Regions from separate parts of the Streptomyces sp. RLA131 genome, predicted to be linked through region 3. Evidence: riboswitches for the same ligand, from Rfam matches in the RefSeq annotation. Region 3 holds a riboswitch; each other region holds the start of a gene.
The links. Region 3 has a riboswitch for cobalamin ahead of RWE79_RS09760 (cobalamin biosynthesis protein). Riboswitches for the same ligand answer to the same signal wherever they lie in the genome.
Positions count from the first base shown of each region.

Region 1 (10,329 bases), 3.5 Mb from region 3:
CGGGTCCGGAACCGGACGGTAAGGAGCGGTGCCCCCGGTGTGCGTGGTTGGATGCCGCTGGGCGGCAGGTATCGCGACAAGCCGCCAAACCGACAAGCCCGGCGGGTGTGACAGCACGCGTCGATGGCAAGGAGGATGGCAGACGGTCCGCGAAGCGGGCCGGGCAACCGGACAGCGGCAGGCGGGACATTGAGGATCTTCGGCAGAGTGCGGCACCGGCCCTCCGCCACGTGGCGGCAGGCGACCGACCGCGCCTTCACGCTGATCGGCGACGGGCGGTACGAGGACGCCGGCGCCCTGCTGACGCGCGCCGCCGACCTGGAGCCCTGGCTCTCGGAGTCCTGGTACAACCTGGCCCTGCTGCACAAGTTCCGCCACGACTGGGAGCAGGCCCGCACCGCGGGGCTGCGCGCCGTCGCGCTGCTCGACCGCGCCCCGGGCGCCCCCGACTGGTGGAACGTCGGCATCGCCGCCACCGCCCTGCAGGACTGGCCGCTGGCCCGCCGCGCCTGGCAGGCGTACGGCCTGCGCACGCCCGCGGCCGAGGCGGGCGCCGGGGCGCAGGGGCCCCTGGAGATGGAGCTCGGGAGCGCCGCCGTGCGGCTCTCCCCGGAGGGCGAGGCCGAGGTCGTCTGGGGCCGCCGGATCGACCCGGCCCGGATCGAGGTGCTGAGCATCCCGCTGCCGTCCTCCGGTCGCCGCTGGGGCGAGGTGGTCCTGCACGACGGCGTTCCGCACGGTGAGCGCGCCACCGCCGACGGCGCCTCGTATCCGGTGTTCGACGAGATCGAGCTGTGGGCGCCGTCCCCGGTCCCCACCTGGCTGGTCCTGCTCGAAGCCGCCACCGAGGCCGACCGTGACGCGCTGGAGCGGCTCGCGGCCGACGCCGGTTTCGCGGCCGAGGACTGGTCCTCGTCGGTGCGCCTGCTGTGCCGTACGTGCTCCGAGAGCCGGATGCCCACCGACGACGGCTCGGGCTCCGACGCCTCCCGGGACCCGCACGACCACAGCGAGCCCGGCCATCCCGGCCACCTCAGCCACCGCAGCGCCGGCTCCCTGTGGGTGCCCGAGCGCGAGTGCGGCATCGCCGCGCCGGACGGGCTGGTGCGCGGGCTCCTGGACAGCTGGGTCGCCGACAGCCCGGACACCCGGGACTGGCGCGATCTCGAAGAGGTCTGCTGAGCCGGGAGCTCCGCAGGCCCCTCCCGCCAGGCCTTGCCCGTACCCTTAATGGCTCAAGGACGAAGCCCCAGGAAGGCGTACGGCACACCATGTCGCAGCAGGACACCGCGCAGCAGGACCAGGACCAGACGTCTCCGGAGTCGGAGTTCACCGACGACGTCACGGACGCCGAGGCCCGCGAGGCGGCGCACCGGGCCCGTGGCACCGCGCGTCCGATCACCGTCGTCGGCAACCCGGTGCTGCACCACCCGTGCCGGGCCGTCACCGACTTCGACGCCGCTCTCGGGCAGCTCATCGACGACATGTTCGCCAGCCAGCGCGCCGCCGAGGGGGTGGGTCTGGCCGCCAACCAGATCGGCGTCGACCTGCGTGTCTTCGTCTACGACTGCCCCGACGACGACGGCGTCCGCCACGTCGGCCATGTCGTCAATCCCGTCGTCGACGACATCCCGGCCGGCCGGCGGGTCCTGGACGACGGTGACGAGGGCTGCCTGTCCGTCCCCGGCGCCTTCGCCGAGCTGCCGCGCCCCGACCACGCGGTCGTGCGCGGTCAGGACCTTCACGGCAACGACATCGTCGTCCGGGGCAGCGGCTTCTTCGCCCGCTGCATCCAGCACGAGACCGACCACCTCAACGGCTACCTCTACATCGACCGGCTCTCCAAGCGGGACCGCAAGGACGCCCTGCGGCAGATGGAGGAGTCCACCCCGAGGTACGAGACCGTCCCCAACGACTGAGGCCGAGCGGGCACGTGATGAGGTGGGGTCCGTGACCGGACTCAGCCTTTTGGAGATATCCGCCCTGCTCGTGGCCGCCCTGCTGGTCGGTTTCTCCAAGACCGCCATCAGCGGCGTCAGCGCCGTCAGCGTCGCGCTCTTCGCCTCGGTGCTGCCCGCGCGCGAGTCGACGGGCGCGCTGCTGCCGCTGCTGCTGGTCGGTGACGTGGTCGCGGTCCGCGCCTACCGGCGGCACACCGACTGGCCGGTGCTGCTGCGGCTGCTGCCGTCGGTGGTGGTGGGGGTGCTGGTGGGGGCGGTCTTCGTGGCCCGGGTCGACGACGTGGTCATGCGGCGCACGATCGGCGCCTTCCTGCTCGCCATGGCCGTCTACCACGTCTGGCGCCGCCGCCGTCCGGTCCCGGACGACGTGTCGGGCCGCCCCCGGCACGGCCGGGCGTTCGTCTTCGGGCTGCTGGCCGGTTTCACGACGATGGTCGCCAACGCGGGCGGCCCGGCGATGTCCCTCTACCTGCTGTCGTCGGGCATCGGCATGCTCGGCTTCCTGGGCACCGGCGCGTGGTTCTTCTTCCTCGTCAACCTGTTCAAGCTGCCCTTCAGCGTCGGCCTGGGGCTGATCGACGGGGAGTCGCTGGTGCGCGACGCCTGGCCGGCCGCGGCGGTGCTGGCCGGCGCCTGGCTCGGGCGGATCTGCGTCCACCGCATCGACCAGGCGCTCTTCGAGCGCCTGGTCCTGCTCTTCACGGTGCTGGCCAGCGTGAATCTGCTGCGCTGAACCACCGGCGGTCGACCGTCAGATGTCGAACTCGCCGTCGATGGCGCCGAGTCGGAACGCCTCCCACTCGGCCGGGGTGTAGCGCAGTACGGGACCTTCCGGCTCCGCCGAGTTGCGCATGGCCACGGCGCCACCCTCCAGGAAGGCCAGTTCGACCTGGCCCTCCGCGGGATCGCCGCCCGCGCCGACCCAGGCCGCGCCGGAGATGTCCATCGCGTACAGCGCTTCCTTCTCGGCCTCCTTGCGGGCTGCGATCTCCGCGGCGCTCTCCTGCTGTTGCGTCTGCTCGGTCATGTCGGGATCCTCCCCGTCCGGTGGCCCTCCGGTGGCCGTCCGACGCCAGGGTAGCCGCCGCCTCCGCCGCTGCTCGTACGACGGCGGAAGGCGACCGCATACGACCGAAGACAACCGAAGCCGTCAGAATTCGTCGTCGAAGGAGACCGATCCTTCGACGGCCACCTGGTAGGCGGAGGCGCGCCGTTCGAAGAAGTTGGTCAGCTCCTGGACGTTCTGCAGCTCCATGAAGGAGAAGGGGTTCTCCGAGCCGTAGCGGGCGGGCAGACCGAGGCGGACGAGGCGCTGGTCGGCGACGCACTGCAGGTACTCGCGCATGGAGTCGGTGTTCATACCGGGCAGACCCTCGCCGCACAGGTCCTGCGCGAACTGGAGCTCGGCCTCGACGGCCTCCTCCAGCATGGCCGTTACCTCCTTGGCCATGTCGTCGTCGAAGAGGTCGGGCTCCTCCCGGCGGACGGTGTCGACGACCTGGAAGGCGAAGTCCATGTGCATGGACTCGTCGCGGAAGACCCAGTTGGTGCCGGTGGCCAGGCCGTGCAGCAGGCCGCGCGAGCGGAACCAGTAGACGTAGGCGAAGGCGCCGTAGAAGAACAGGCCCTCGATGCAGGCGGCGAAGCAGATCAGGTTGAGGAGGAAGCGGCGGCGGTCGGCCCTGCTCTCCAGGCGGTCGAGCTTCTCGACCTCGTTGATCCACTTGAAGCAGAACTGCGCCTTCTCACGGATGGAGGGGATGTTCTCCACCGCGTCGAAGGCGGCGGTGCGCTCGTCCGGGTCGGGGAGGTAGGTGTCCAGCAGGGTCAGATAGAACTGGACGTGGACGGCCTCCTCGAAGAGCTGGCGGGACAGGTACAGCCGCGCCTCGGGGGAGTTGATGTGCTTGTAGAGGGTCAGCACCAGGTTGTTGGCCACGATCGAGTCGCCGGTCGCGAAGAAGGCGACCAGCCGGCCGATCATGTGCTGCTCGCCGGGGGAGAGCTTGGCGAGGTCGGTGACGTCGGAGTGGAGGTCGACCTCCTCCACGGTCCAGGTGTTCTTGATGGCGTCGCGGTAGCGCTCGTAGAAGTCCGGGTAGCGCATGGGGCGCAGGGTCAGTTCGAAGCCCGGGTCGAGCAGGTGCTTGGTGGGGGCGGACATTACTGGCAGGCCTCGCAGGACTCGGGGTTCTCAAGGGAGCAGGCGACCGCGTCGGGATCGGCGGCGACCTGCGCGGGCACCGTCGCGCGGGCCGACTGGGCGATCCGGGTCGCCGGGCGGGAACGCAGGTAGTAGGTGGTCTTCAGGCCCTGTTTCCAGGCGTACGCGTACATCGAGCTGAGCTTGCCGATGGTGGGCGTTTCGAGGAAGAGGTTGAGGGACTGCGACTGGTCCAGGTACGGGGTGCGGGCCGCCGCCATGTCGATCAGGCCGCGCTGCGGGATCTCCCAGGCGGTGCGGTAGAGGGCGCGGACGTCCGCCGGGATCCAGTTGAAGCCCGCCACCGAGCCGCTTGCCTCGCGCAGCGCCTCGCGGGACTGGGTGTCCCAGACGCCGAGCTTCTTCAGGTCCTCCACCAGGTAGGAGTTCACCTGGAGGAACTCCCCGGACAGGGTCTCGCGCTTGAAGAGGTTGGAGACCTGGGGCTCGATGCACTCGTACACCCCGGCGATCGAGGCGATGGTGGCGGTGGGGGCGATGGCGAGGAGGAGGGAGTTGCGCATGCCGGTCTTCGCGATGCGCGCGCGCAGCGCGTCCCAGCGCTCCGGCCAGCTCACGGTCACGCCGTAGTGGTCGGGGTGCAGGACGCCCCGTGCCGTGCGGGTCTTCTCCCAGGCGGGCAGCGGACCACTGCGTTCGGCGAGGTCCGCCGAGGCCTCGTACGCGGCGAGCATGATCCGCTCGGAGATCCGGGTCGAGAGGGCCTTCGCCTCGGGCGAGTCGAAGGGCAGGCGCAGCTTGAAGAAGACGTCCTGGAGGCCCATCGCGCCCAGGCCCACCGGGCGCCACTTGGCGTTGGAGCGGCCGGCCTGGTCGGTCGGGTAGAAGTTGATGTCGACGACGCGGTCGAGGAAGGTGACGGCGGTACGGACCGTGGCGTCCAGGCGCTCCCAGTCGATCGAGCCGTCGCTGACGAAGGAACCGAGGTTCACCGAGCCCAGGTTGCAGACGGCCGTCTCCTGGTCGTCCGTGACCTCCAGGATCTCGGTGCACAGGTTCGAGGAGTGGACGACCGAGCCCGGCTCGGCGGTCTGGTTGGCGGTGCGGTTGGCGGCGTCCTTGAAGGTCATCCAGCCCTGGCCGGTCTGGGCCAGGGTGCGCATCATCCGGCCGTAGAGGTCCCGTGCGGGGATGGTCTTCTGGGCCAGGCCGGCCGCCTCGGCCGCGCGGTAGGCGGCGTCGAACGCGTCGCCCCACAGGTCCACCAGTTCCGGGACGTCGGCGGGGGAGAAGAGCGACCATGTGCCGTCGGCGTCGACGCGGCGCATGAACTCGTCGGGGATCCAGTGCGCCAGGTTGAGGTTGTGCGTACGGCGGGCGTCCTCGCCGGTGTTGTCGCGCAGCTCAAGGAACTCCTCGATGTCGGAGTGCCAGGTCTCCAGGTAGACGGCGGCGGCGCCCTTGCGCCGGCCGCCCTGGTTCACCGCGGCGACCGAGGCGTCGAGGGTCTTGAGGAAGGGGACGATGCCGTTGGAGTGGCCGTTGGTGCCCCGGATGAGGGAGCCACGGGCCCGGATGCGGCTGTAGGACAGGCCGATGCCGCCGGCGTGCTTCGACAGGCGGGCGACCTGGTGGTACCGGTCGTAGATGGAGTCCAGCTCGTCCAGCGGGGAGTCCAGCAGGTAGCAGGAGGACATCTGGGGGTGCCGGGTACCGGAGTTGAACAGGGTGGGCGAGCTCGGCAGGTAGTCCAGACGGCTCATCAGGCCGTAGAGCGCGGCGACTTCGTCCAGCGCGCGCACCGTGTGGTTCTCGGCCAGGCCGGAGGCGACCCGCAGCAGGAAGTGCTGCGGGGTCTCGACGACCTGACGGGTGATGGGGTGCCGCAGCAGGTAGCGGCTGTGCAGCGTGCGCAGGCCGAAGTAGCCGAAGCGGTCGTCGGCGCCTTCGGCGAGAGCCTGCTCGATCAGGGCGTCCAGCCGGGCCGCGTGGGTACGGACGAACTCGGCGGTGCCGTCGGCGATCAGGCCCTCGCGGTGGCCCACGGCGATGGAGGAGGTGAAGGACGTGACGCCTTCGCCGGCCGCCTCGTCGGCGATGGCCAGGGTGAGCAGCCGGGCGGCGAGCCGGGAGTACTGGGGGTCCTCCGAGATGAGGCCGGCGGCGGCCTCGGTGGCCAGCGTGCGCAGTTCGGCCTCGGCCGCGGCCCGGTCGGCATGCGGCGACCGGCCCCGCAGCGCGGCGGCGGCCACCCGGCCGGGGTCGGTGTCGGGGAGGTCGGCGGTGAGTTCCGTCAGGGTGCGCAGCAGGGTGCTGCCGGCTGAAGCGGGTTCCGCGTTCGGTGCGACGGGCGCGATGGTCACGTGTGCTCTCTCCCTCGTACGGCGGCGACGCGACGAGGGAATGGCGGGGCGCACGAGGGCTGCACAGGGCATGCCGCGGCGCGTCCACCGGCCCAACCCGCGAGGCCCGGACATGACGGCACCCGGGAGGGCTTCGCCGGACCGGTTCGTTCCGGTCCGGGAGGTGTCCCCTTGGGTGCGCTGCCGGCAGGCCATCGGGCTTGCGGGTACGCCTCATGGCGCCCGTACACCGTTGCGGGGCAGCCCCGGAATTTCACCGGATTTCCCTGCGGCGGCAGCGGTGTTGAGCATACATGTAGTGGTGCCTGCCGTCGGCACCCCCAGATGTTGTGTCTCGTTACAAGTCTATGGAATACACCTGCAAGTCGATGCCGGGCACCGGAGACCAGTCCCGCCCGGGGGCGCGGTCGAAACCGAGCCGTCGGTAGAGCCGGTGGGCGCTGTGCATCGAGGGGCTGGTGGAGATGGCGAGCCGGGACATGCCGAGCTTCCGGGCGCGGTCGAGGCAGGCCCGCACCAGTGCCTCGGCGGCGCCCTGGCCCTGGAAGCGCGGATCCACGCCGAGCATGCGGAACTCGCCCTCGCCCTCCCCGGCCACCTCGGTGTAGACCGAGCCGGGGGGTACGAAGGCGACGCTGCCGAGGATGGTGCCCGACGGGTCCGCGGCGACCAGCAGTTCGGTGTGCTCGGCGCGGTGTGTGGCGTCCCGCAGCCGCTCCAGATACGTGTCGCCGTCGGGGAGCACGGGCTCGTACGCCCGTGCGGTGAGATCCCCGACGGCGGCCAGCTCTTCGGGCCGGACCGGGCGGATGGTGATGTCCATGGTTCGAGTCTGACGCACGGGTCTGACAGTGCCGTTCTCAGGCGGTGATTCCCCAGGTCCGCCGGGCGGCCTCGGCCGCGGCCTCGGCGGCCCGCGCGGCCCGGATCTGGCGGTCGATCCGGCGTTCGTGGGCGAGACCCAGGAGAGCGGGGGCGGCGACGGCGAGGGTGAGGGACAGAACCGCTACGAGGGCGAGGTATGTGTTCATGCATCTAATCTCCTCCCTGCGGGCTGCCGCCGGGAGTGGCAGGACTGCCTTGCTCCCTCGAATTCCTGCCAGCTCTCTGGCATGCTCGGAGGATGCTGAAAAACGTGGCCGCGGTACTGCTCGACGGGGTGCACCCCTTCGAACTCGGCGTGATCTGCGAGGTCTTCGGCGTGGACCGGAGCGAACAGGGTCTGCCCGTCTACGACTTCGCGGTGGTCGCCGCCGAGCGGTCGCCCGTCCAGGTGTACGGCGGCTTCTCCATCAACACCCCGCACGGCCTGGACCGGCTGGCCGAGGCGGATCTGGTCGCCGTCCCGGCCGGCTGCGACATGCCGGACAAGGCCGCCTACCCGCCGGCGCTGCTGCTGGCCCTGCGGGAGGCCGTCGACCGTGGCGCGCGGGTGCTCAGCGTCTGCTCGGGGGCCTTCGTGCTGGGCGCCGCCGGGCTGCTGGACGGCCGCGCCTGCACCACCCACTGGCGGCACACGGACACGCTCGCGCACCGCTTCCCGCTGGCCCGGATCGAGCCCGACGTGCTGTACGTCGACGAGGACCCGGTCATCACCTCGGCCGGTACCGCCGCCGGTATCGACGCCTGCCTCCACCTGGTCCGCAAGGAGCAGGGCAGCGCGGTGGCCAACGCCATCGCCCGCCGTATGGTCGTACCGCCGCACCGCGAGGGCGGCCAGGCGCAGTACGTCGAACGACCGCTGCCGCGCAGCCGCTGCGACACGGTCGGCGACGTGCTCGGCTGGATGGAACAGCACCTCGACCGCGAGGTCACCGTCGACGAACTGGCCGAGCGGGCGCACATGGCGCCGCGGACCTTCGCCCGGCGCTTCCAGCAGGAGACCGGGACGACGCCCTACCGGTGGCTGCTCGGGCAGCGGGTACTGCTCGCCCGTGAGCTGCTGGAGGGCACGGACGAGACGGTGGACGCGATCGCCCTGCGGGCCGGCTTCGGCAACGCGGCCACCCTGCGTCACCATTTCGGCCGCTGGGTGGGCACCACACCGCAGGCCTACCGGCGCACCTTCCGGGTGCCGGTCGGATAGGGCGTCGTGCGCGCGGCCGCGCATGCCCCCGGCCGCGCTTGTCCCGGCCGCGCTTGCCCCGGATCGCCGGGCGGCCCGGGAAACCGGCCCGCCCGGCGATCCGGGACGAGGACGAAACGGTGACCGCTAGTGCCCCGCGGTCACCGGCACTTCCGGTTCCACGCCGGGCTCGCCGGCGTCCGCCGTGTAGTCGCCGGGGGAGGTCTCGTCGACGCCCTCGGGGGTCTTCAGGGCGTGCAGGACCAGGGTCAGGGCCACCGCGACCACGGCGTTGAGAACGAACGCCGTGAGGCCGATGTAGCCGATCTGGCCGATGACCGGGATGGTGTCCGAGGAGCCGCCGAAGTGCTTCTGGGCGGGGCTGGCGACGCCGTACGCCTGCCATGTCCCGTAGACCATGCCGACCGCCCAGCCGGCCAGCAGCGCCCAGCGGTGGAACCAGCGGGTGAACAGGCCGCCCACCAGGGCGGGGAACGTCTGCAGGATCCAGATGCCGCCCAGGAGCTGGAAGTTGATGGCGACCGTCTTGTCCATGGTCAGGACGAAGACCAGCGCGCCGACCTTGACCAGCAGCGAGACCAGCTTGCTGACCCTGGTCTGCTGCTCGGGGGTGGCGTCGGGCCTGAGGAAGTCCTTGTAGATGTTGCGGGTGAAGAGGTTGGCGGCGGCGATCGACATGATGGCCGCCGGAACCAGCGCCCCGATCCCTATGGCGGCGAAGGCGACGCCCGCGAACCACGAGGGGAACATGTTCTCGAAGAGCTGCGGGATCGCCAACTGGCCGTTGTAGCCGGTGATTCCCTTGCCGACACCGCTCGCCAGCGCCATGAAGCCGAGCATCGCCAGCAGCCCGAGCATCAGCGAGTACAGCGGCAGCACGGTGGTGTTGCGGCGGATCACGTCCCGGCTGCGCCCGGACAGCACGGCGGTCACCGAGTGCGGGTACATGAAGAGCGCCAGTGCCGAGCCCATCGCCAGCGTTCCGTACGCCCACTGGGCGGTGTCCCCGGGCGCGAGCGCGCCACGCGGCTTGCCGGTGGCCGGGTTGACCTGGGCGTAGGCCTCGCTCGCCTTGCCGAAGATGTCGTCGAAGCCGCCCAGCCGGTACGGGATGTAGATGATCGCCACCGCGATGACGATGTAGATCAGCGCGTCCTTGACGAAGGCGATCAGTGCGGGCGCCCGCAGCCCCGAGGAGTAGGTGTACGCGGCCAGGACACCGAAGGCGATCAGCAGCGGCAGGTCCTTGACGAACCAGTTGTCGGAGGCGCTGCCGCCGACGCCCATCACGTCCAGCACGGCCTGGATACCGACCAGTTGGAGCGCGATGTACGGCATGGTGGCCAGGATGCCGGTGACCGCGACCGCCAGCGACAGTCCCTTGGAGCCGAAGCGGCCCCGGACGAAGTCGGAGGTGGTGACGTAGCCGTGCTTGTGGGAGACCGACCACAGCCTCGGCAGGAAGACGAAGATCAGCGGGTACACCAGGATGGTGTAGGGCACCGCGAAGAAGCCGGCCGCCCCGGCCGCGTACACGGCCGCCGGGACGGCGACGAAGGTGTACGCGGTGTAGAGGTCGCCGCCGAGCAGGAACCAGGTGACCCAGGAGCCGAAACTGCGTCCGCCCAGGCCCCATTCGTCGAGGTGGAGGGCGTTCTCGGCCTTGCGCCAGCGGGCGGCGAGGAAGCCCATGACCGTGACGGCCACGAAGAAGAAGATGAAGACGGCGAGTGCGACGCCGTTCACGCCGTCCTT
Region 1 is NZ_JBWDOQ010000002.1:5,437,228-5,447,556, forward strand. It holds gene RWE79_RS25765 (tetratricopeptide repeat protein) at 190-1,182, shown strand; gene def (peptide deformylase) at 1,272-1,919, shown strand; gene RWE79_RS25775 (sulfite exporter TauE/SafE family protein) at 1,951-2,694, shown strand; gene RWE79_RS25780 (DUF397 domain-containing protein) at 2,713-2,988, opposite strand; gene RWE79_RS25785 (ribonucleotide-diphosphate reductase subunit beta) at 3,112-4,125, opposite strand; gene RWE79_RS25790 (ribonucleoside-diphosphate reductase subunit alpha) at 4,125-6,560, opposite strand; adenosylcobalamin-variant (AdoCbl-variant) riboswitch at 6,669-6,766, opposite strand; gene RWE79_RS25795 (GNAT family N-acetyltransferase) at 6,826-7,311, opposite strand; gene RWE79_RS25800 (hypothetical protein) at 7,349-7,519, opposite strand; gene RWE79_RS25805 (helix-turn-helix domain-containing protein) at 7,612-8,574, shown strand; gene mctP (monocarboxylate uptake permease MctP) at 8,701-10,329, opposite strand, start outside; gene RWE79_RS25815 (DUF3311 domain-containing protein) at 10,329-10,329, opposite strand, start outside.
Region 1: linked by a shared signal. The riboswitch ahead of RWE79_RS25790 (ribonucleoside-diphosphate reductase subunit alpha) and the one ahead of RWE79_RS09760 (cobalamin biosynthesis protein) in region 3 are both predicted to bind cobalamin.

Region 2 (10,329 bases), 4.8 Mb from region 3:
CGTACGCCGTGCGACCCCGGCCGCCGCCGCGATCTCGTCGACCGTCGTCGCCTCGTAGCCCTGGGTCGCGAACAGGTGCATCGCGGCCGCCGCCAGATCCTGGCGGACCCGGTGGCGCTGGGCGGTGGCGGACGAGGTACGGGCGGACTTGACGGGCTGGGCCATATGGGGACCGTACTGCATCGCGGGCCCGGCACGCCGGGACGGCCCGAGGAGGCCGCCCCAGCCGGTGCCGCTGCCCGGGTGCTGGTCAGCGCCGTGCATACTCGCGGAAGCCGCGGCCCGTCTTGCGGCCCAGGCAGCCGGCGGACACCAGGTGCTCCAGCAGCGGCGCGGGGGCCAGCCCCGGGTCGCGGAACTCCTTGTGCAGCACCTGCTCGATCGCCAGCGAGACGTCGAGCCCGACCACGTCCAGCAGCTCGAACGGTCCCATCGGGTAGCCGCCGCCCAGCTTCATCGCGGCGTCGATGTCCTCGACCGTCGCGTAGTGCTCCTGCACCATCTTCACCGCGTTGTTCAGGTACGGGAACAGCAGCGCGTTGACGATGAAGCCGGCCCGGTCGCCGCAGTCCACCGCGTGCTTGCGCACCTTCGCGCACACCTCCCGGACGGTGGTGTGGACGTCGTCGCCGGTCAGGACGGTACGGACCACCTCGACCAGCTTCATCGCGGGGGCCGGGTTGAAGAAGTGCATACCGATCACGTCCTGCGGGCGGGACGTGGACGAGGCGATGGCGATCACCGGCAGCGAGGACGTGGTGGTCGCCAGCACCGCCCCGGGGCGGCACACCTTGTCCAGGGTCGCGAAGAGCTGCTGCTTGACCGCCAGGTCCTCGGCGACGGCCTCCACGGCCAGGTCCACATCCGCGAACGCGTCCAGCGAGCCGGCCGCGGAGACCAGGGAGACGGCGCTGTCCCGCTGCTCCTGGGTGAGCCGGCCCTTGGCCACCGACCGGTCCAGGGACCTGGCGAGCTGGGCGGCGGCCCGGTCGGCCTTGTCCTGGGTGCGGGCGGCCAGCACGACCTGGTAGCCCGCCTTGGCGAAGACCTCGGCGATACCGGTGGCCATGGTGCCCGAGCCGGCCACGCCGACCCTGCTCACCGGCCGGCCGACCCCCTGCGCACCGTCCGGCCGCGGGGTCTCGGTGTCGGCCACCACGGTGGCGCTGCCGGGGGCCTCGTAGGTGTAGAAGCCGCGGCCCGACTTGCGGCCCAGCAGCCCGGCGGAGGCCAGCTGCCCCAGCACCGGGGCGGGGGCGTGCAGCCGGTCGCGGGAGGCCTCGTACATGGCCTCCAGGACGGTACGGGCGGTGTCGATGCCGATCAGGTCGAGCAGGGCCAGCGGCCCCATGGGCAGCCCGCAGCCCAGCCGCATCGCGGCGTCGATGTCCTCACGGGTGGCGTACCGGGCCTCGTACATCGCGGCGGCCTGGTTGAGGTAGCCGAAGAGCAGCCCGTCGGCGATGAACCCGGGGCGGTCGCCGACCGGCACCGGCTCCTTGCCCAGCGCCCTGACCAGCTCGGTGACCGTCTGCGTGGTCTCGGGCGAGGTCAGGACGGTGGAGACCACCTCGACCAGCTTCATCGCGGGGGCCGGGGCGAAGAAGTGCAGCCCGAGCACCCGGTCCGGACGCGAGGTGTGCGAGGCCAGCCGGGTCACGGACAGCGCGTTGGTGCCGGTGGCGATGATCGCCCCGGGCTTGACGACGGCGTCGAGCGCGGTGAAGACCTCGCGCTTGACGTCGAAGTTCTCGGTGACGACCTCGATGACCAGGTCGGCGTCGGCCGCGGCCCGCAGCTCGGGGAAGGTACGGAAGCGGGCCAGGGTGGCGGTGCGCTCCTGCTCGGTGATCCGCTCGCGTCGCACGGCGCGGGCGGTGTTCGCCTCCAGGGTCTCGACGGCCTGGCGGGCGGCGTCGGGGGCGGTGTCGATGCCGATGACCTCGTGGCCCGCACGGGCCATGACCTCGGCGATGCCGCTGCCCATCGTGCCGAGGCCGATGACAGCTATGAGAAGGGGACGGTCCATCGCGGGACTCCAGGTGCTGAGGGTCCCGTCGCGCCGCGCGGCGCGCACGGGTGCGGAGTTTGGGTGGAACCGCGGGGCGTGTACGCGGGTAGGCGTGCCCACACGTGAACTGAGGAATGGCGGGCCCTGTCCCGGGGCCGCGCCGCGATGGCGCCGAACCGACAACGGCTGCACTCAGCGGCTGCGTCACCGGCCGCTGGGTACGTGGATCGAGAGTAACCGGCCAGTAACCTACGCGCCACCCCTGCGCCCATGTGATTTGGCTCGCTGACAGATGAGCGGAAAGAGGGTTGGAAGAGGGCCGGGAGGGCAGGAAAGAGGGCGCCGTGGCGCACGGCATAGGGTGTGCCGGTGGACACCCCCTTACGGGAAGAACTCGCCGCCACGCTCACCGAGCCGGGGCAGACCCTCGCCACCAGGCTGGACGCCGCCGTCGCCCTGGCCGAAGCCGGTGACCCGCGCGCCTTCGAGACCCTCGTGATGCTGCTCAACTACCGCGACCCCGGGCTCGCCGACATCGCCGCCCGCGCCCTGGCGCGCCTCGCCGACCCGCGCACCGCCCGCGCCGCCGCCGCGCTCGCCACCAATCCGCTCCGGGTCGCCTACGCGGCCCCGCCGATCCGGCTGCTGGTCGCGCTGCGGGCGCCGGAAGCCGTGCCCGCGCTGACCGGAACCCTGCGCCGGCTGCTGGCCGAGCCCGCGACCCCGTACTGGCGGGTCGCCCTCGCCTGCGCCGAGGGGCTGGGCGAACTGGCCGACCCCGGCGCCGAGCCGCTGCTCCGCGCGGCCTGCGACGACACCCGCCTGCGGGAGGCCGCCGTGGCCGCGCTGGCCCGGCTGCAAACCAGCCGGTCCGGCGACTGAGTGTTCAGCCGGTCCCGCGATCGCGGACAAGCGGCGGCCGCAGGCTAGGCCCGCAGGTCGAGCGGCCGGCCCGCTCGCAGGTTCCACCGGCCCGACCGGCCGGTCAGCTCCACCGCGGTCAGCGGCGGCACGTCGAGCCGCCAGAAGGCCTGCGGAGGCAGCCCCAACGCCCGTACCACCAGGGCCCGTACGACCTCCGGCTCGACCACCGCCAGCAGCCGGCCCGCCGGGCCGGGACCGTCCAGCCAGCCACCGGCCCGGTCGCACAGCGCCAGCAGCGACTCCCCGCCGTGCGGCGCGCCCGCCGGGTCCGTCAGCCACGCCGCGACGCCCTCCGGCTCGGCGGCCGTGACCTCCGCCAGCGTCCGGCCCCGCCAGCGGCCCATCGCCCACCCGGCCAACTCCCCGGGCGCGGCGGCGGCGTTCAGGCCGAGGGCCGCCGCCGTCTCCCGGCAGCGCGCCGAGGCGGCGGTCAGGGCACCGTCGGCGGCCGGCACCGCGCCCGCCGCGGCGCGCGCCCGCCGGGCCCCCGCGGGGTCGAGCGGCCGGTCGTCGTCGAAGCGGGCCTCGCGCAGGCCCGCGCTCAACGCCGGTGAGATCAGGGTCAGCCGACAGGTCATGCGCCCTCCATGCGCTCTTGGCCCAGGTGGCCGGTTCGCGATACGGTCACGTCGATATTGACGACGGCACAACGGAAGCCCGGTGAGAATCCGGCACGGTCGCGCCACTGTAAGCCGTGAGGCAAGTCAGACCCGACGCCGTCGTCCCGAGCTCCAACAACATTTGGGACGCGAGTTCCCCAGGAGGTCCCGCCATGGCACAGTCCGTCGCTCCGCCGACCGTTGCCCCCGCCAGCCCCGTCACCCTGCCGATCCGGGCCATCCTGCCCTGGGCCGTCTTCTTCGGCGTACTGATGCTGGTGCTGCTCTACTTCGTCGGCGCGGAACAGGGCGCCACCTCCCTGCTCTCCGGTGAGAACGTGCACGAGTGGGTGCACGACGGCCGTCACCTGCTCGGCTTCCCCTGCCACTGATCCTGCGAGGGGAAGACAGCTCGTGAACACCGTGAACGGTGCCACCGTCAGAAACCTCCTCGTACGCGGCATGCTCGCCGGCCTCGCCGCCGGTGTCCTCGCCTTCGTCGTCGCGTACCTCCTCGGCGAGCCGAGGGTCGATGCCGCCATCGCGTACGAGGAATCCCACTCCCACGAACACGAGATGGAGATCGTCAGCCGCACCCTGCAGTCCACCGCGGGCCTGGCCACCGGCGTTCTCGTCTACGGCGTGGCGCTGGGCGGCATCGCCGCCCTCGCCTTCTGCTTCGCCCTCGGCCGGATCGGCCGCTTCGGCCCGCGCGCGACCGCCCTGCTGCTGGCCGGCGCCGCCCTCGTCGCGGTCTACCTCGTGCCGTTCCTGAAGTACCCGGCCAACCCGCCGTCCGTCGGCGACCCCGACACCATCGGCAAACGCACCCTGCTGTACTTCCTGATGATGCTGCTCGGGGTGCTGCTGGCGGTCGCCGCCGTCATCCTCGGCAAGCGGCTCGCCCCGCGGCTGGGCACCTGGTACGCCACCCTGGCCGCCGGTGCCTTCTTCGTCCTGGCCGTCGGGCTCGCGTACGCCTTCCTGCCGGCCGTCAACGAGGTGCCGGGCGACTTCTCCGCGACGCTGCTCTGGCAGTACCGCCTGGCCGCCCTGGCCATCCAGCTCACCCTGTGGACCGCCTTCGGCCTGGTCTTCGGCGAACTCGCGGACCGGGTCCTTCAGCCCCGGCCCGCCGGCGTCGCCCGCGAGCAGCGAACCTCCGTCAGCGGCGTGCCGTCGTAGTCCTCCTGCTGCGTCGCGCCGTCCTCGGTGAAGCCGGCCCTGCCGTAGAAGCGGCGGGCCGGCGCGTTGCGGGCCAGCACCCACAGCCGTAGCCGTACGACTCCCCGGGTGGCGGCGGATCCGAGGACCGCGCCGGTCAGGGCGCGGCCCACGCCCCGGCCGATCCGGTCGGGGCGCACGTACAGCGCGTACAGCTCCCCGTCGCGCGGCCCGGCGGCCTCGCCCCGGTAGGGGCCGTGAGCCGCCCAGCCCACGACGACGCCGTCCTCGACTGCCGCGCCGTCCTCGCCATCTTCGACGGCGACCAGATTCTCCACCCGCCCCGCCGACTTCGTCCGCGCGAAGAACTCCCGCCGCCGGGCGGCGTCCTGCTCGGCGCTCATCGCGTCCAGATACGTCTGCGGCACGATCCCCGCGTAGGCGGTCTGCCAGCCCCGCACCCGGATCCGTGCCACGGCGTCGATGTCCGTCTCCGTCATGGGTCGCACACGCAGCATGGGCCCACCCTACGGAGAGCGGCCCGCCGCCGGACGGCGGTCCGGGTAACCTCCGGGACGGCGAATGTGCCGCGGATCCTGGAGGCCGAGGAGATGAGCACCGTTCGTACGCTGCTGGGCGACATCCCGGCGGCCGGGCTGGGGGTCTGCGACGCGCACGACCACCTCTTTCTGCGCTCGCCGCTCCTGCCCGGCCAGGAGCGGGACGACCCGGTGGCGGCGGAGGCCGAACTGCGGGACTTCCGGGCGCTGGGCGGGACGGCCGTCGCGCAGTGGACGCCGTACGGGATGGGCCGCGAACTCGCCCTGCTGGCACGTCTGTCGCAGACGTCCGGGGTCCATGTGATCGCGGCGACGGGGCTCCACCAGGCGGTGCACTACGACGCGGAGCTGCTCGGGGACGTACGGGACCGGCTGGCCGGGCTGTTCGTGGCGGAGCTGACCCGCGCGGAGCTGCCGGCCGGCCTGATCAAGGTCGCCGGCGGCTACCACGGCCTGGACGGGCACGCCCGCCTGACGATGACGGCGGCTGCCGAGGCCCACCACGCGACGGGCGCGCCCATCGGCGTCCACCTGGAAGGCGGCACCGGGGCGGCGGACGTCCTCGGCCTGCTCTGCGGGGACCTCGGGGTGGCGCCGGACGCCGTGATCCTGGGCCATCTCAACCGCTTCCCCGACATCCGCGTCCACCGCGAGGCGGCCGAGGCGGGTGCCTTCCTGGCCTTCGACGGTCCCTCGCGGGCCAACCACGCCACCGACTGGCGGCTGCTCGACTGCCTGACCGCCCTGGCGGAGGCCGGGCACACCGACCGGCTGCTGCTCGGCGGCGACTCCACGGTGCGGTCCGCCCTGGGGGTTCCGTACCTGCTCAGCGGGGTGCGGCCGCGCGTCGAACGTGAGCTGGGGGAGCGGACCGTCTCGCGGATCCTGACGGAGAACGCGGCCCGCGCATTCGCGCTGCGCCACTGAGTCACTGACACGCCGGACCGCCCGGGCGTTGACATGTGACCAAAGGGTCACCTATTTTTGGGGGTATGCAGGAGGACGCGGTGTTCAAGGCCCTCGCCGACCCGACCCGGCGGAGTCTGCTGGACGCGCTCTTCCTGGAGGACGGTCAGACGCTGAGCGCCCTGGAGGCGCGCTTCGACATCTCGCGGTTCGCTGTGATGAAGCACCTGCGCCAGCTGGAGGAAGCCGGCCTGGTGGTGACCAGGCGGCGCGGCCGCGAGAAGCTGCACCACCTCAACCCGGTCCCCATCCGGCTGGTCCACGACCGGTGGGTGAGCAAGTACGCGGAACCCTGGGCCGCCGCGCTCAGCGGCCTCAAGAGCCGACTGGAGAGTCCGATGGAGAAGATCTTCGAGATTTACATCCGCACCACCCCGGAGCGTCTCTGGGAGGCGATCACCGACCCGGACATCCGCAGCAAGTACAACTTCGGCGCCGGCGTCGTCACCCCGGAGTGGAAGGCCGGCGCGCGCTACGAGATGGGAGCCCCCGGAGCCCCCGGGCCACTGGGTGAGGGGGAGCTGCTGGAGGTCGACCCGCCGCGCCGGCTGGTGCAGAGCATGGTGGCGCTGTGGAGCGAGGACGTGAAGAGCGAGGGCACGTCGCGCGTGACCTGGGAGATCGAGCCCGTCGGTGACTCCTGCCGGCTCGTCGTCACCCATGACCACCTGCGCGAGGGCGCCAACGAGGAGCTGTACGGCGGCTGGCCGATGATCCTCTCCGGTCTGAAGACCTGGCTGGAGACGGGCGAGCTGCTGACGACCCCGGGCTCGCTGCTCTACACCTGAAGCATCAGCTCCGTGGGCTCCGGCCGCTCCGGAGGCCCCTGCTCCGGCCCCCGCTCCGGCCCCGGCCGCGGCCCCTGCTCCCGCCCCGGCCCCGGCTGCGGTTCGGCGCGGTGGGCCGCCGGCGGCCGGCCCGGGCCGATGCCGTACTCGGTGGCGAGTTCGTTGACCTGGCGCGTGACGCGCCGCTGGTACCAGGTGGGTGCGTAGGCCCCGTCCGCGTACAGCGCCTTGTAACGGCTGATCAGGCGCGGGTGGTGGACGGAGAGCCAGGCCATGTACCACTCGCGGGCGCCGGGGCGCAGATGGAGGACGAGCGGGGTGACCGAGGTGGCGCCGGACTCGGCGATGGCGCGGACGGTGGCCCGCAACTGCTCGGGCGAGTCGCTGAGATAGGGCAGCACCGGGGCCATCAGTACGGCCGAGGGGATGCCGTGCTCGTTCAGGGTGCGGCAGACGTCGAGGCGCTTGGCCGGTGAGGGGGTGCCCGGTTCCGCCGTGCGCCACAGCTCCCGGTCGGTGAAGCCGACGGAGACGGCGGTGGAGACCTCGGTGACCCGCGCGGCCTGTTCGAGCAGCTCCAGGTCACGGAGGATGAGCGACCCCTTGGTGAGGATGGAGAAGGGGTTGGCCCGGTCGCGCAGCGCGGCCAGGATGCCCGGCATGAGCCGGTAGCGGCCCTCGGCGCGCTGGTAGCAGTCCACATTGGTGCCCATGGCGATGTGCTCGCCCTGCCAGCGGGGTGCGGCGAGCTCGCGGCGCAGCAGGTCGGGGGCGTTGACCTTGACGATGATCTGCGAGTCGAAGTCCAGGCCGGTGTCGAGGTCGAGATAGCTGTGCGACCTGCGCGCGAAGCAGTACACGCAGGCGTGTGAGCAGCCCCGGTAAGGGTTGACCGTCCATTCGAACGGCATCCGGGACGCTCCCGGCACCCGGTTGACGATCGAGCGGGCCCGCACCTCGTGGAAGGTGATGCCGCGGAACTCCGGGGTGTCGAAGGTGCGCGTCACCACGTCGGTGCCGAAGAGGGCGGGGGCGCCGTCGCGGCTCAGGTTGTCCCAGCGCATGGTGCCTCCTGGCGTTGTCCTGATATCGAGAATAGAACATCTGAGCGAATCACGTCGAGTGGGATGCTTGGCCGCGCATGCGGCACGACGTGCGCAGCCATACGCAACCGACGGAGGACCGGCACATGGGCCAGGTAGAGGCCACCACCCAGCGCGAGATCGAAGCGGGACCGCAGGAGGTGTTCGCCGCGCTCGCCGACTACGACGGCACCCGCGCCAAGCTGCTCCCCGAGCAGTTCAGCGAGTACGAGGTCCGTGAGGGCGGCAAGGGCGAGGGCACCCTCGTGCACTGGAAGCTCCAGGCCACCGAGAAGCGGATCCGGGACGTGCTGTTCGCCGTCACCGAGCCCACCGCCGGTCAGCTCGTCGAGACCGACCGCAACTCGTCCATGGTGACCACCTGGATCGTCACCCCGGCCGGCGAGGGCCGCTCCAGGGTCGTCACCACCACCACCTGGAACGGCGCCGGCGGCATCGGCGGCTTCTTCGAGCGCGCCTTCGCACCCAAGGGCCTCAACCGGATCCACGACGCGGTACTGGCCCGGCTGGCCGCCGAGGTCGAGGCGAAGTAGGACTGCCGGCGCCGGCCGCGTCCGCGAGTGCGTGTCCGGGCATCACGACCGCCCGGCGCGCACCGCGGACGCGCCGCCGTCCGGCGCGGGGGAGTCCGGCGCGGGGGAGGTCACCGATACGGGTGGTTCCGCGGCCCTTTGGCGCATCGTCGCCGCCGCTGGTCGTTGTCGCTCGCAGGGCAGGCGCGACGAGGCGGACGAGGGAGCGGACACGTGGGCGACAGCGCACTGATCGACCGGGTGGACGCCGCGGACCCGTCCGGCGCCCCGGAGGCGGTGCGGGAAGTGGAAAGGGGGGCCGCGGGGGAGTCCGGGCCCGCCCCCGAACTGACGCCGCGCCAACTCCGGTTGGTCTTCCTCGGGCTGATGCTCACCCTGCTGCTCGCCGCGCTCGACCAGATGATCGTGGCCACCGCCCTGCCCAGGATCGTCGGCGAACTGCACGGCCTCGACAGGATGTCCTGGGCCGTCACCGCCTATCTCCTCGCCTCCACCATCGGGCTACCGCTGTACGGCAAGCTCGGTGACCTCCTCGGCCGCAAGAGCGTCTTCCAGTTCGCCATCGTCGTCTTCGTCATCGGCTCCGCACTGGCCGGCTGGTCGCGCTCGATGGACGAACTCATCGCCTTCCGCGCCGTCCAGGGCGTCGGCGCCGGCGGCCTGATGATCGGCGTCCAGGCGATCATCGCCGACATCGTCCCGCCCCGCGAACGCGGCCGCTACATGGGCCTGATCGGCGCCGCCTTCGGCCTCGCCTCGGTGGCCGGACCGCTGCTCGGCGGCTTCTTCACCGACCACGCCTCCTGGCGCTGGTGCTTCTACGTCAACGTCCCCTTCGGGCTGCTGACGCTCGCCGTCATCGCCGTCGTCCTGCGGCTGCCCCGGCCCGAGGCCCGGCCCCGGCTCGACGTCCTGGGCGCCCTGCTGCTGGCCGCGGGCTCGACCTGCCTGGTGCTGCTGACCAGTTGGGGCGGCACCACGTACGCCTGGCGCTCGGGGGTGATCGTCGGCCTCGGCGCGGGCGCGGTCGCCAGCGCCCTGCTGTTCGTGCTGGTGGAACGGTTCGCGGCCGAACCCGTCATCCCGCTGCGGCTGTTCCGCGACGGCATCTTCAACGTCACCGCGCTGATCGGCGCCGTCGTGGGCGTCGCGCTCTTCGGCGCCGCCAGCTATCTGCCGACCTTCCTGCAGATGGTCCAGGGCGCCAGCGCGACCGGCTCGGGGCTGCTCATGCTGCCGATGATGCTCGGCATCGTGCTGGCCTCGGTCGTCTCCGGCCGGCTCATCAGCCGTACCGGCCGCTACAAGATCTATCCCGTGCTGGGCGGCGCGGTCTCGGCGGCCGGGATGTGGCTGCTGTCGCGGCTCGACGCGGACACCTCCCGGGGTCAGTACAGCGTCTCCATGGCCGTGCTGGGTCTCGGTATCGGCCTCGTCCTGCCGGTGCTGGTGCTCGCCGTCCAGAACTCCGTACACCCCGCCGACCTGGGCACCGCCACCAGCGCCAACAACTACTTCCGCCAGATCGGCGGTTCCCTCGGCGCCGCCGTCTTCGGCACCCTGTTCGCCAACCGGCTCGCCGACCGCCTCGCCGCCGAACTCCCGCGCGGCGTCGGCGCGTCCGACCCGCAGTCCATCACCCCGCAGCTCGTCCACGCCATGCCGCCGGCACTGCGCGACG
Region 2 is NZ_JBWDOQ010000002.1:6,730,526-6,740,854, forward strand. It holds gene RWE79_RS31380 (TetR/AcrR family transcriptional regulator) at 1-165, opposite strand, end outside; gene RWE79_RS31385 (3-hydroxyacyl-CoA dehydrogenase family protein) at 251-2,029, opposite strand; gene RWE79_RS31390 (HEAT repeat domain-containing protein) at 2,381-2,893, shown strand; gene RWE79_RS31395 (histidine phosphatase family protein) at 2,938-3,513, opposite strand; cobalamin riboswitch at 3,540-3,671, shown strand; gene RWE79_RS31400 (CbtB domain-containing protein) at 3,708-3,926, shown strand; gene RWE79_RS31405 (CbtA family protein) at 3,958-4,719, shown strand; gene RWE79_RS31410 (N-acetyltransferase family protein) at 4,656-5,216, opposite strand; gene RWE79_RS31415 (phosphotriesterase family protein) at 5,310-6,185, shown strand; gene RWE79_RS31420 (ArsR/SmtB family transcription factor) at 6,251-7,012, shown strand; gene RWE79_RS31425 (Rv2578c family radical SAM protein) at 7,003-8,076, opposite strand; gene RWE79_RS31430 (SRPBCC family protein) at 8,202-8,648, shown strand; gene RWE79_RS31435 (MFS transporter) at 8,925-10,329, shown strand, end outside.
Region 2: linked by a shared signal. The riboswitch ahead of RWE79_RS31400 (CbtB domain-containing protein) and the one ahead of RWE79_RS09760 (cobalamin biosynthesis protein) in region 3 are both predicted to bind cobalamin.

Region 3 (10,329 bases):
CGGCTACGGGGCCTCCGGCCGCAACGGCGGCTGGCTCTACAACGGCATCGCGGGCCGCGACCGCTATGCGAAGCTGCACGGTCACGAGGCCGCGGTCGCCCTCCAGCGGGCGATGAACGACACGGTGCACGAGGTGGTCCGGGTCGCGGCCGAGGAGGGCATCGACGCGGACATCCATCGCGGGGGCGTGCTGGAGGTGGCGCACTCCCCCGCGCAGCTGGCCCGGCTGAAGGCCTTCCACGAGGCCGAGGTCGCCTTCGGGGAGAAGGACCGGCTGCTGCTGGGCGCCGCGGAGTCGGCCGAGCGGATCCGGGTCACCGGGACATCGGGCGGCACCTGGACGCCGCACGGGGCGCGTATTCACCCGGTGAAGCTGCTGCAGGGTCTGGCCCGGGCGGCGGAGGCGCTGGGTGTGGTGATCCACGAGTCGACGCCGGTGACCGAGATCCGGCCGAAGCACGCGGTCACCGCGTACGGCACCGTGCGGGCCCCGTACGTCCTGCGCTGCACCGAGGGGTTCACCGCCTCGGTCAAGGGCCAGAAGCGCACCTGGCTGCCGATGAACTCCTCGATGATCGCGACCGAGCCGCTGCCGGAGAGCGTCTGGCGGACCATCGGCTGGGAGGGCCGCGAGACCCTCGGCGACATGGCGCACGCCTACATGTACGCGCAGCGCACCGCCGACGGCCGGATCGCGCTGGGCGGCCGCGGGGTGCCGTATCGTTTCGGCTCCCGCACCGACAATGACGGCCGTACGCAGGCCGCGACCGTCGAGGCACTGCGCGAGATCCTGGTCCGCTTCTTCCCGGCGACCGCCGGGGTGGCGATCGACCACGCCTGGTCGGGTGTGCTGGGCGTGCCGCGCGACTGGTGCGCCACGGTCGAACTGGACCGTTCCACGGGGCTCGGCTGGGCCGGCGGCTACGTCGGCAGCGGGGTCGCCACGGCCAACCTGGCGGCGCGGACCCTGCGGGATCTCGTACAGCTCGACTCGGGGCAGGGGCACGGCACTTCGCTGACCGCGCTGCCGTGGGTGGGGCACCGGGTGCGCAAGTGGGAACCGGAGCCGCTGCGCTGGATCGGGGTGCACGGGATGTACGCGGCCTACCGGGGCGCGGACCGCCGGGAACTGGCCGGGCGCAGCAGCGAGACGGACCGGGTCGCGCAATTCGCCGACCGGGTCTCGGGACGGCACTGAGCGCACCGCGCGGGCCCCTCCGGGACGGCCTCCCCGGAGGAGCCCGGGGAGGCCGTCCCGGAGGGGCCCGGGGAGGGACCCGGGGGCGGGTGGTGGGCGGGTGTTCCGGGCCTGCCGAAAAGGCGGGCAATCCGGACGATTCCCCAGGTGGACAGGGGCCTTTCAGGAGCCCTTACCACCCCTCGCCGGAGCCGGCACCGCTCGGCCGTCCGGCGTTCACCTTCCGTTCACCCAGGGTCCGTACGGTCGCCACGCCACTGTCGGATCAAACGATTGCCTGGGTACATGGAACACATCACGCTCCTGATCGGAATCGTGATCGTCACCGCTCTCGTGTTTGACTTCACGAACGGTTTCCACGACACCGCCAATGCGATGGCCACCACCATCTCCACTGGCGCACTCAAGCCCAAGACGGCGGTGGCCATGTCCGCCGTACTGAATCTTGTCGGTGCCTTCATCTCCGTCGAGGTCGCCCTGACCATCTCCAAGGGCATCATCGACGAAAGCGCGGGCGTCCAGCCCGAAGTGATCTTCGCCGGCCTGGTCGGCGCGATCCTGTGGAACCTGCTGACCTGGTACGCCGGACTCCCCTCCAGTTCCTCCCACGCCCTGATGGGCGGCCTCATCGGCGCCACCGTCGCCTCCGTCGGCCTCGCCGGGGTCAACGGCGGGGCGGTCGCCGAGAAGGTGCTCATACCGGCCATCGCGGCCCCGATCGTGGCCGGCCTCGCCTCACTGCTGGCGACCCGCCTCACCTACCGGATCGGCCGCGACACCGACCCGAAGGCCACCGCCAAGGGCTACCGGGCCGGGCAGGTCGCCTCGGCCGGCCTGGTCTCGCTGGCGCACGGCACCAACGACGCGCAGAAGACCATGGGCGTCATCACCCTCGCCCTCGTCACCGGCAAGGTCATCGCCCCGGACGCCAACCCGCCGCTGTGGGTCATCATCTCCTCCGGCATGGCCATCGCCATGGGTACCTTCATCGGCGGCTGGCGCATCATCCGCACGATGGGCAAGGGCATCACCGACATCCAGCCGCCGCAGGGCTTCGCCGCCCAGACCGGCGCCGCGGCCGTGATCCTGGCCTCCTCGCACATCGGCTTCTCGCTCTCCACCACCCACGTCGTCTCCGGCTCCGTCATGGGCGCCGGCCTCGGCCGCAAGGGCGGCGTCGTGCGCTGGGGCACCGCGGGCCGGATGCTCGTCGCCTGGGCGCTGACCCTGCCGGCCGCCGGCCTGGTCGCCGCCGGCGCGGCGCTGCTGGCCGGCCGGGGCGACTGGGGCATCGCGGTGGTCGCGGTACTCGCGGCCGCCGCCTGCGCGACGATCTGGGTGGCCGCGCGGCGCAAGCCGGTGGACCACACCAACGTCAACGCCGCCGACGCCGAGGAGCCGCCCGGCATCGTCACCACGGCGATCGCCGTCGTCACCCCGCCGCCGGCCGGCCCCGGCGCGACCGCCGCCGGTGCGGCCGACGGTCTGACGGCCACCATCCCGGCACCGGCCCCGGTCGCGCCCGCCGTCCAGCCCACCATCTGAGGAACGGAGCATCATGCACATCGACTGGGCAGCCCTCGGCTCCGTCTTCGGCGTCAGCCTCGCCGTCACCGTCGGACTCGTCGGCCTCTTCACCCTCGGCATCGTCGGACTCACCAAGGAGGGTGCGGCAGTCGCCCGCACCGGCGCGTACGCCGCCTTCGCGCTGTGCGCGGGCGCGGTCGGGTACGGCATCTTCCTGATCGTCGCCTGACCCTTCGCCACGTACGCCGAGCGGGGCACGGACCTGGTCCGTGCCCCGCTCGTTCATGCCTCCATGTGTGCATTCACACATCTCCCTTCGCAGGTCAAGGGGTGAGTTGACGGCATTCGCGGCACGTGGTGGAGTTGCGGTGCCAAACGGCGGCAGGAGAGGAAGTCCGGTGAGAATCCGGCGCGGTCCCGCCACTGTCACCGGGGAGTGCGCCTCCGCACGTGGTCACGGCTCGTACGACGAGCTGGAAGGCCGGGGGTGCGCCGATCCGGGAGCCAGGAGACTCTCACCGCCGGTCACGTCGAACCAGGGCGCGGACCCTGAGTGAGGACATCAGCAGATGCCGCGTGCCCACACGTACGGCGCTGTGCTCGGCTTCGCCGCCGACCGCGCGTTCGGCGACCCCCGGCGCGGTCATCCCGTCGCCGCCTTCGGACGACTCGCGGGCTCCCTGGAACGCCGGCTGTGGCGTGACCACCGGGGCCGCGGCGCACTTCACACGGCTCTGTGCGTAGGCGGCGCGGTGGCCGCCGCCGCGGTGACCGCCCGGGCCGTACGGTCCTCCGCGACCGCCTCCGCCGGGCTGACGGCCGCCGCCACCTGGGCCGTGCTCGGCGGGACGTCGCTGGGCCGGGAGGCACGGGCGGTGGGCGCGGCGCTGGAGGCCGGTGATCTGGCCGCCGCCCGGGAGCGGTTGCCCCATCTGTGCGGGCGCGACCCGCAGTCCCTGGACGAACAGCAGATCGCGCGGGCGGTCGTGGAGTCCGTCGCCGAGAACACCTCCGACTCCGTCGTCGGCGCCCTGGTCTGGGGCGCCCTCGGCGGCGTCCCCGGGCTGGTGGGCTTCCGGGCCGTCAACACCCTGGACGCCATGGTCGGTCACCGGTCGCCCCGACTGTGGCGGTTCGGCTGGGCGTCGGCCCGGCTCGACGACGTGGTGGGCTACCCGGGCGCGCGGCTCACCGCCGCCCTCGCGGTACTCGCCGGACCCGACCCGCGCGGGGCTTGGCGCGCCTGGCGTACGGACGGCCCCAAGCACCCGAGCCCCAACGCGGGGCCCGTAGAGGCGTCGTTCGCGGGGGCGTTGGGGGTACGGCTGGGCGGAACCCTGGCCTACGGGGGAAGGACCGAGCACCGGCCGGTGCTCGGCGCGGGGAACCGGGCCGTGGAGATCGGTGACATCGAGCGGGCGGTGCGGCTGTCGCGGCGGGTGAGCCTGCTGGCGCTGGGCGTCGCGGTGGCCGCCCGGGCGGCGTTCGGCCGCCGGCCCGCCGCCTCCGGCCGGGCCGTCTCCCGCCGGGCCGCCCGCACCCCGGCGGGAGCCTGCGCATGAGCGGCGGGGCGCTGCTGGTGGCCGGGACCACCTCCGACGCGGGCAAGAGCGTGGTGACCGCCGGGATCTGCCGGTGGCTGGCGCGGCAGGGCGTCCGCGTCGCGCCGTTCAAGGCGCAGAACATGTCGCTGAACTCGTATGTGACCCGGGAGGGCGCCGAGATCGGGCGCGCCCAGGCCATGCAGGCGCAGGCGGCACGTGTGGAGCCGACCGCGCTGATGAACCCGGTGCTGCTCAAGCCGGGCGGCGACCGCACCAGTCAGGTCGTGCTGCTCGGCAGGGCGGTGGGCGAGATGAGCGCCCGGGGCTACCACGACGGCAGCCGGGGGCGGTTGCTGGAGACGGTGGTGGGCTGTCTGGAGGAGCTGCGCGGGCAGTACGACGCGGTGATCTGCGAGGGGGCGGGCAGCCCTGCGGAGATCAATCTGCGGCGCGGCGACATCGTCAACATGGGGCTGGCGCGTGCGGCGCGGTTGCCGGTGGTCGTGGTCGGGGATATCGACCGGGGCGGGGTGTTCGCGTCGTTCTTCGGGACGACGGCGCTGTTGAGCGCGGAGGACCAGGCGCTGGTGGCCGGTTACATCGTGAACAAGTTCCGGGGGGATGTGTCACTGCTGGAACCCGGACTGGAGATGCTGCGCGGGCTGACCGGGCGGCCGTTCTACGGAGTGCTGCCGCACCGGCACGGCCTGGGCATCGACGAGGAGGACGGGCTGCGCATGTCGCGGCACGGGACCGTGCGCGAGGCCGGCACCGCCGCCCCGTACGGCGAGGACGTGCTGCGCGTGGCGGTGGCCGCGGTGCCGCTGATGTCGAACTTCACCGATGTGGACGCCCTCGCGGCCGAACCCGGCGTCGTGGTGCGCTTCGTGGACCGCCCCGAGGAACTCGCGGACGCCGACCTGGTGGTGGTGCCCGGCACGCGCGGCACCGTGAAGGCGCTGGAGTGGCTGCGGCAGCGGGGCCTGGCTCAGGAGATCGCGCGCCGCGCGGCGCAGGGCCGGCCGGTGCTGGGGATCTGCGGCGGTTTCCAGGTGCTGGGCGAGTCCATCGAGGACGAGGTCGAGTCGCGGGCCGGGACCGTCGACGGGCTGGGGCTGCTGCCGGTGCGGGTGCGGTTCGCCGCGGACAAGACACTGGCCCGCCCGGTCGGCACGGCGTACGGGGAGCGGGTCGAGGGGTACGAGATCCACCACGGCGTCGCCGACGTGCGCGGCGGCGACGAGGCGTTCCTGGACGGCTGCCGGGTCGGGGCCGTGTGGGGCACGCACTGGCACGGCTCCCTGGAGAGCGACGGCTTCCGGCGTGCCTTTCTGCGCAGGGTGGCCCAGGCGGCGGGGCGGCGGTTCGTGCCCGCGCCGGACACCGCCTTCGCCGCGCTGCGCGAGGAGCAGTTGGACCGCCTCGGCGATTTGATCGAGGAGCACGCAGACACCGCCGCGCTGATGCGGCTCATCGAGGACGGCGCACCCGCCGGCCTCCCGTTCATAGCCCCGGGGGCACCGTGAGCACCGTACTTCTGCTGTCGACCGCCGACACCGATCTGCTGGCCGCGCGGGCGTCCGGCGCGCCGTACCGGATCGGCAACCCGACGCGGGTGGACACCGCCGACGAGCTGCCCGCCCTGCTGGAGGGCGCCGGCATCGCCGTCGTACGGCTGCTGGGCGGCAAGCGGGCCTGGGAGGACGGCCTGGCCGCGCTGCGCACCGCCGGGATCCCGACGGTGCTGCTGGGCGGCGAGTCGGTGCCGGACGCGGAGCTGATGGCGGAGTCGTCGGTGTCGGCGGGCGTGGTGGCCGAGGCGCTGCGCTATCTGGTCGAGGGCGGGCCGGAGAACCTGCGGGAGCTGGCGCGCTTCCTGTCGGACACGGTGCTGCTGACCGGCGAGGGCTTCGAACCGCCCGCGTCGATGCCGGACTTCGGGGTGCACGGCTCCTACGCGTACCAGGAGGGCCGCCCGACCATCGGCGTGCTCTTCTACCGGGCGCACGAACTGTCGGGCAACACCGGCTTCGTCGACACCCTGTGCGAGGCGATCGAGGCGAAGGGCGCCAACGCGCTCCCGGTGTACTGCGGTTCACTGCGCGGCGTAGCCGAGATGCAGCGCAGGGTGGGGGCCGGGAGCGAGGAACGAGCGGACGGCACCCGCCCGCAGCGGAGTCGAGGCGAAGCGGGCACGACAGAACCGCGGGACGGGGAGGAGGGGTTGTACGCGCTGCTGGGGCGGACGGACGCGATCGTCGCCACGGTGCTGGCGGCGGGCGGGACTCGGGCCTCGGACGCGTCGGCCGGCGGGGACGACGAGGCGTGGGACGTCGGGGCGCTGGCGGAGCTGGACATTCCGGTGCTCCAGGGGCTGTGCCTGACCTCCTCGCGCGCGGCGTGGGACGCCTCGGACGCCGCGCTGTCCCCGATGGACGCGGCGATGCAGGTGGCGATCCCGGAGTTCGACGGGCGGCTGATCACGGTCCCGTTCTCCTTCAAGGAGCAGGGCGCGGACGATGTACCGGTGTACGTCGCCGATCCCGAGCGGGCGGCCCGGGTGGCCGGGATCGCGGTGCGGCACGCGGCGCTGAAGTACAAGCCCAACGCCGACAAGCGCCTCGCGCTGGTCTTCACCGCCTACCCGACCAAGCACTCGCGGGTGGGCAACGCGGTGGGCCTGGACACCCCCGCCTCGGCGGTACGGCTGCTGGACGCGCTGCGCGAGGCGGGGTACGGCGTCGACGCCTACCCGGACAACGGTGACGAGCTGATCCACCGGCTGATCGCAGCCGGCGGTCACGACGTGGAGTGGCTGACCGAGGAACAGCTCGCCTCGGCCCCGGCGCGGGTGCCGCTGGCCGACTACCAGCGGTGGTTCGCGACCCTGGACCCCGGGCTGCGCGAGGGGATGCTGGAGCACTGGGGCGAGCCGCCGGGCGGCCTGTACGTGGACGGCGAGGACATCGTGCTGGCGTCGCTGCAGTTCGGCAACGTCGTGATCATGATCCAGCCGCCGCGGGGCTTCGGCGAGAACCCGATCGCGATCTACCACGACCCCGACATGCCGCCCTCGCACCACTACATGGCGGCGTACCGGTGGCTGGAGCTGTCCTTCGGCGCGGACGCGATCGTGCACCTGGGCAAGCACGGCACCATGGAGTGGCTGCCGGGCAAGGGCCTGGGGCTGTCCGCCGGCTGCGCGCCCGACGCCGTGCTGGGCGAGCTGCCGCTCGTCTACCCCTTCATCGTCAACGACCCCGGCGAGGGCACCCAGGCCAAGCGGCGCGGGCACGCCACCGTCGTGGACCACCTGGTGCCGCCGATGGCGCGCGCCGACTCCTACGGCGACCTGGCGAAGCTGGAGCAACTGCTCGACGAGTACGCCCTGGTGTCCGACCTGGACCCCACCAAGACGCCGGCTGTGCGCAGCCAGATCTGGACGCTGGTGCGGGCCGCCGAGCTCCACCACGACCTGCATGTGGACGACCAGCCGGACGACGACGCGTTCGACGAGTTCGTCATGCACATCGACGGCTGGCTGTGCGAGATCAAGGACGTCCAGATCCGTGACGGCCTGCACATCCTCGGCGGCGGCCCGGTCGGTGAGGCGCGGGTCAACCTGGTGCTGGCGGTGCTGCGTTCGGCGCAGGTGTGGGGTGGTGTCGGCGGGGCCCTGCCGGGGCTGCGGGCGGCGCTGGCCGCGTGGTTCGGGCTGGAGGAGAAGGCGCTGCTGGCCGAGCCGGGCGCCCGGGTGGAGGTGCCGGCCGCGCTCACCTCGCTGGCCGGGGGACCTGCGCGTACCGGCTCGGACGCGGTGGACCTGCTGGAGACGCTGGCCCGGCGGCTGGCCGAGGCCATGGAGGCGGGCGGCTGGGCGACGGGCGCGGCCAAGGACGTGGTGGCCGAGGTCGTCGGCGCCGACGTCCCGGAGGCGGTGCGGGTGCTGGAGTTCGCCGCCGACGAGGTCGTGCCGCGGCTCGCCCGCACGACGGACGAGATCGACAACGTGCTGCGGGCGCTGCGCGGCGGTTATGTGCCCGCCGGGCCGTCCGGTTCGCCGACCCGCGGCCTGGTCAATGTGCTGCCGACGGGCCGCAACTTCTACTCGGTCGATCCGAAGGCGATCCCCTCCCGGCTGGCCTGGGACGTCGGCACGGCGCTCGCCGACTCGCTGCTGGCCCGTCATCTCGCCGACACCGGTGCGTATCCCAGGTCCGTGGGCCTCACCGTCTGGGGCACGTCCTGCATGCGCACGCAGGGCGACGACATCGCCGAGATCCTCGCCCTGCTCGGCTGCCGTCCCGTCTGGGACGACGCCTCGCGCCGCGTCACCGGTTTCGAGGTGGTGGGCCTCGACGAGCTGGGCCGGCCCAGGATCGACGTGACCGTGCGCATCTCCGGTTTCTTCCGGGACGCCTTCCCGCACGTGGTGTCCCTGGTGGACGACGCCGTCCGGGCGGTGGCCGAGCTCGACGAGCCCGCCGACCGCAACTACGTACGGGCCCACGCCGACGAGGACACCGCCGCGCACGGCGACCGGCGGCGTGCCACGGCCCGGATCTTCGGCTCCAAGCCGGGCGCGTACGGCGCCGGGCTGCTGCCGCTGATCGACGCCCGCAACTGGCGCAGCGACGCCGACCTGGCCGAGGTCTACGCGGTCTGGGGCGGCTACGCCTACGGGCGCGGGCTGGACGGCCGCGCCGCGCGGGGCGACATGGAGCAGGCCTTCCGGCGGATCCAGGTCGCGGCGAAGAACGTGGACACGCGCGAGCACGATCTGGTCGACGCCGACGACTACTTCCAGTACCACGGCGGCATGGTGGCCATGGTGCGGCATCTGACGGGGGTCTCCCCCGAGGCGTATGTCGGCGACAGTGCGATGACCGACCAGGTCAAGACGCGCACGCTCGGCGAGGAGACGCACCGGGTCTTCCGTGCGCGGGTGGTCAACCCGAAGTGGATGGCGGCGATGCGCAGGCACGGTTACAAGGGCGCCTTCGAGATGGCCGCGACCGTGGACTACCTCTTCGGGTACGACGCGACGGCGGGTGTGGTGGACGACTGGATGTACGAGCGGCTGGCCGCCGAGTACGTCTTCGCCCCGGAGAACCGGGAGTTCATGCAGAAGTCCAACCCCTGGGCGCTGCGGGGCATCAGCGAGCGGCTGCTCGAAGCGGCGGAGCGCGGGCTGTGGGCGGAGCCTCGGCCGGAGACCCTGGACCAGCTGCGGGAGACGTACCTCCAGCTTGAGGGCGATCTGGAGGGTGACGCGTGAGCGCGGCGCCGTCGCCGGGCGCGGACGGACTGCCCCAGCCCTGTTCGCTTCGTATCAAGGAGGCCCTGTGAGCACCCCCTATCCGTTCAGCGCGATCGTCGGGATGGACGATCTGCGGCTGGCGTTGCTGCTGAACGCGGTGTCCCCCGCCGTCGGCGGTGTGCTCGTACGAGGGGAGAAGGGCACCGCCAAGAGCACCGCCGTGCGGGCGCTGGCCACGCTCATGCCGGAGGTGGACGTCGTCGCGGGGTGCCGGTTCAGCTGTGATCCGCAGGCGCCGGACCCCGCGTGCCCGGACGGGCCGCACGCGCGCACGCCGGGGGTCGCCAGGCCCGCGCGGATGGTGGAGCTGCCGGTCGGGGCGTCGGAGGACCGGCTGGTCGGCGCGCTGGACATCGAACGGGCGCTGTCGGAGGGCGTGAAGGCCTTCGAGCCGGGTCTGCTGGCGGCGGCCCACCGGGGTGTGCTGTACGTGGACGAGGTGAACCTCCTCCACGACCATCTGGTGGACCTGCTGCTGGACGCCGCCGCGATGGGCGCCTCCTATGTGGAGCGCGAGGGGGTCTCGGTCCGCCACGCGGCGCGTTTCCTGCTGGTCGGGACGATGAACCCGGAGGAGGGCGAGCTGCGGCCGCAGCTGCTCGACCGGTTCGGGCTGACCGTCGAGGTGGCGGCGTCCCGGGAGACGGACGAGCGGGTCGAGGTCGTCCGGCGCAGGCTGGCGTACGACGAGGACCCGGCGGCGTTCGCGCGGCGCTGGGCCGCCGACGAGCAGGCGCTGC
Region 3 is NZ_JBWDOQ010000002.1:1,923,357-1,933,685, forward strand. It holds gene RWE79_RS09745 (NAD(P)/FAD-dependent oxidoreductase) at 1-1,198, shown strand, start outside; gene RWE79_RS09750 (inorganic phosphate transporter) at 1,484-2,743, shown strand; gene RWE79_RS09755 (hypothetical protein) at 2,757-2,954, shown strand; cobalamin riboswitch at 3,113-3,240, shown strand; gene RWE79_RS09760 (cobalamin biosynthesis protein) at 3,295-4,287, shown strand; gene RWE79_RS09765 (cobyric acid synthase) at 4,284-5,795, shown strand; gene cobN (cobaltochelatase subunit CobN) at 5,792-9,547, shown strand; gene RWE79_RS09775 (putative cobaltochelatase) at 9,615-10,329, shown strand, end outside.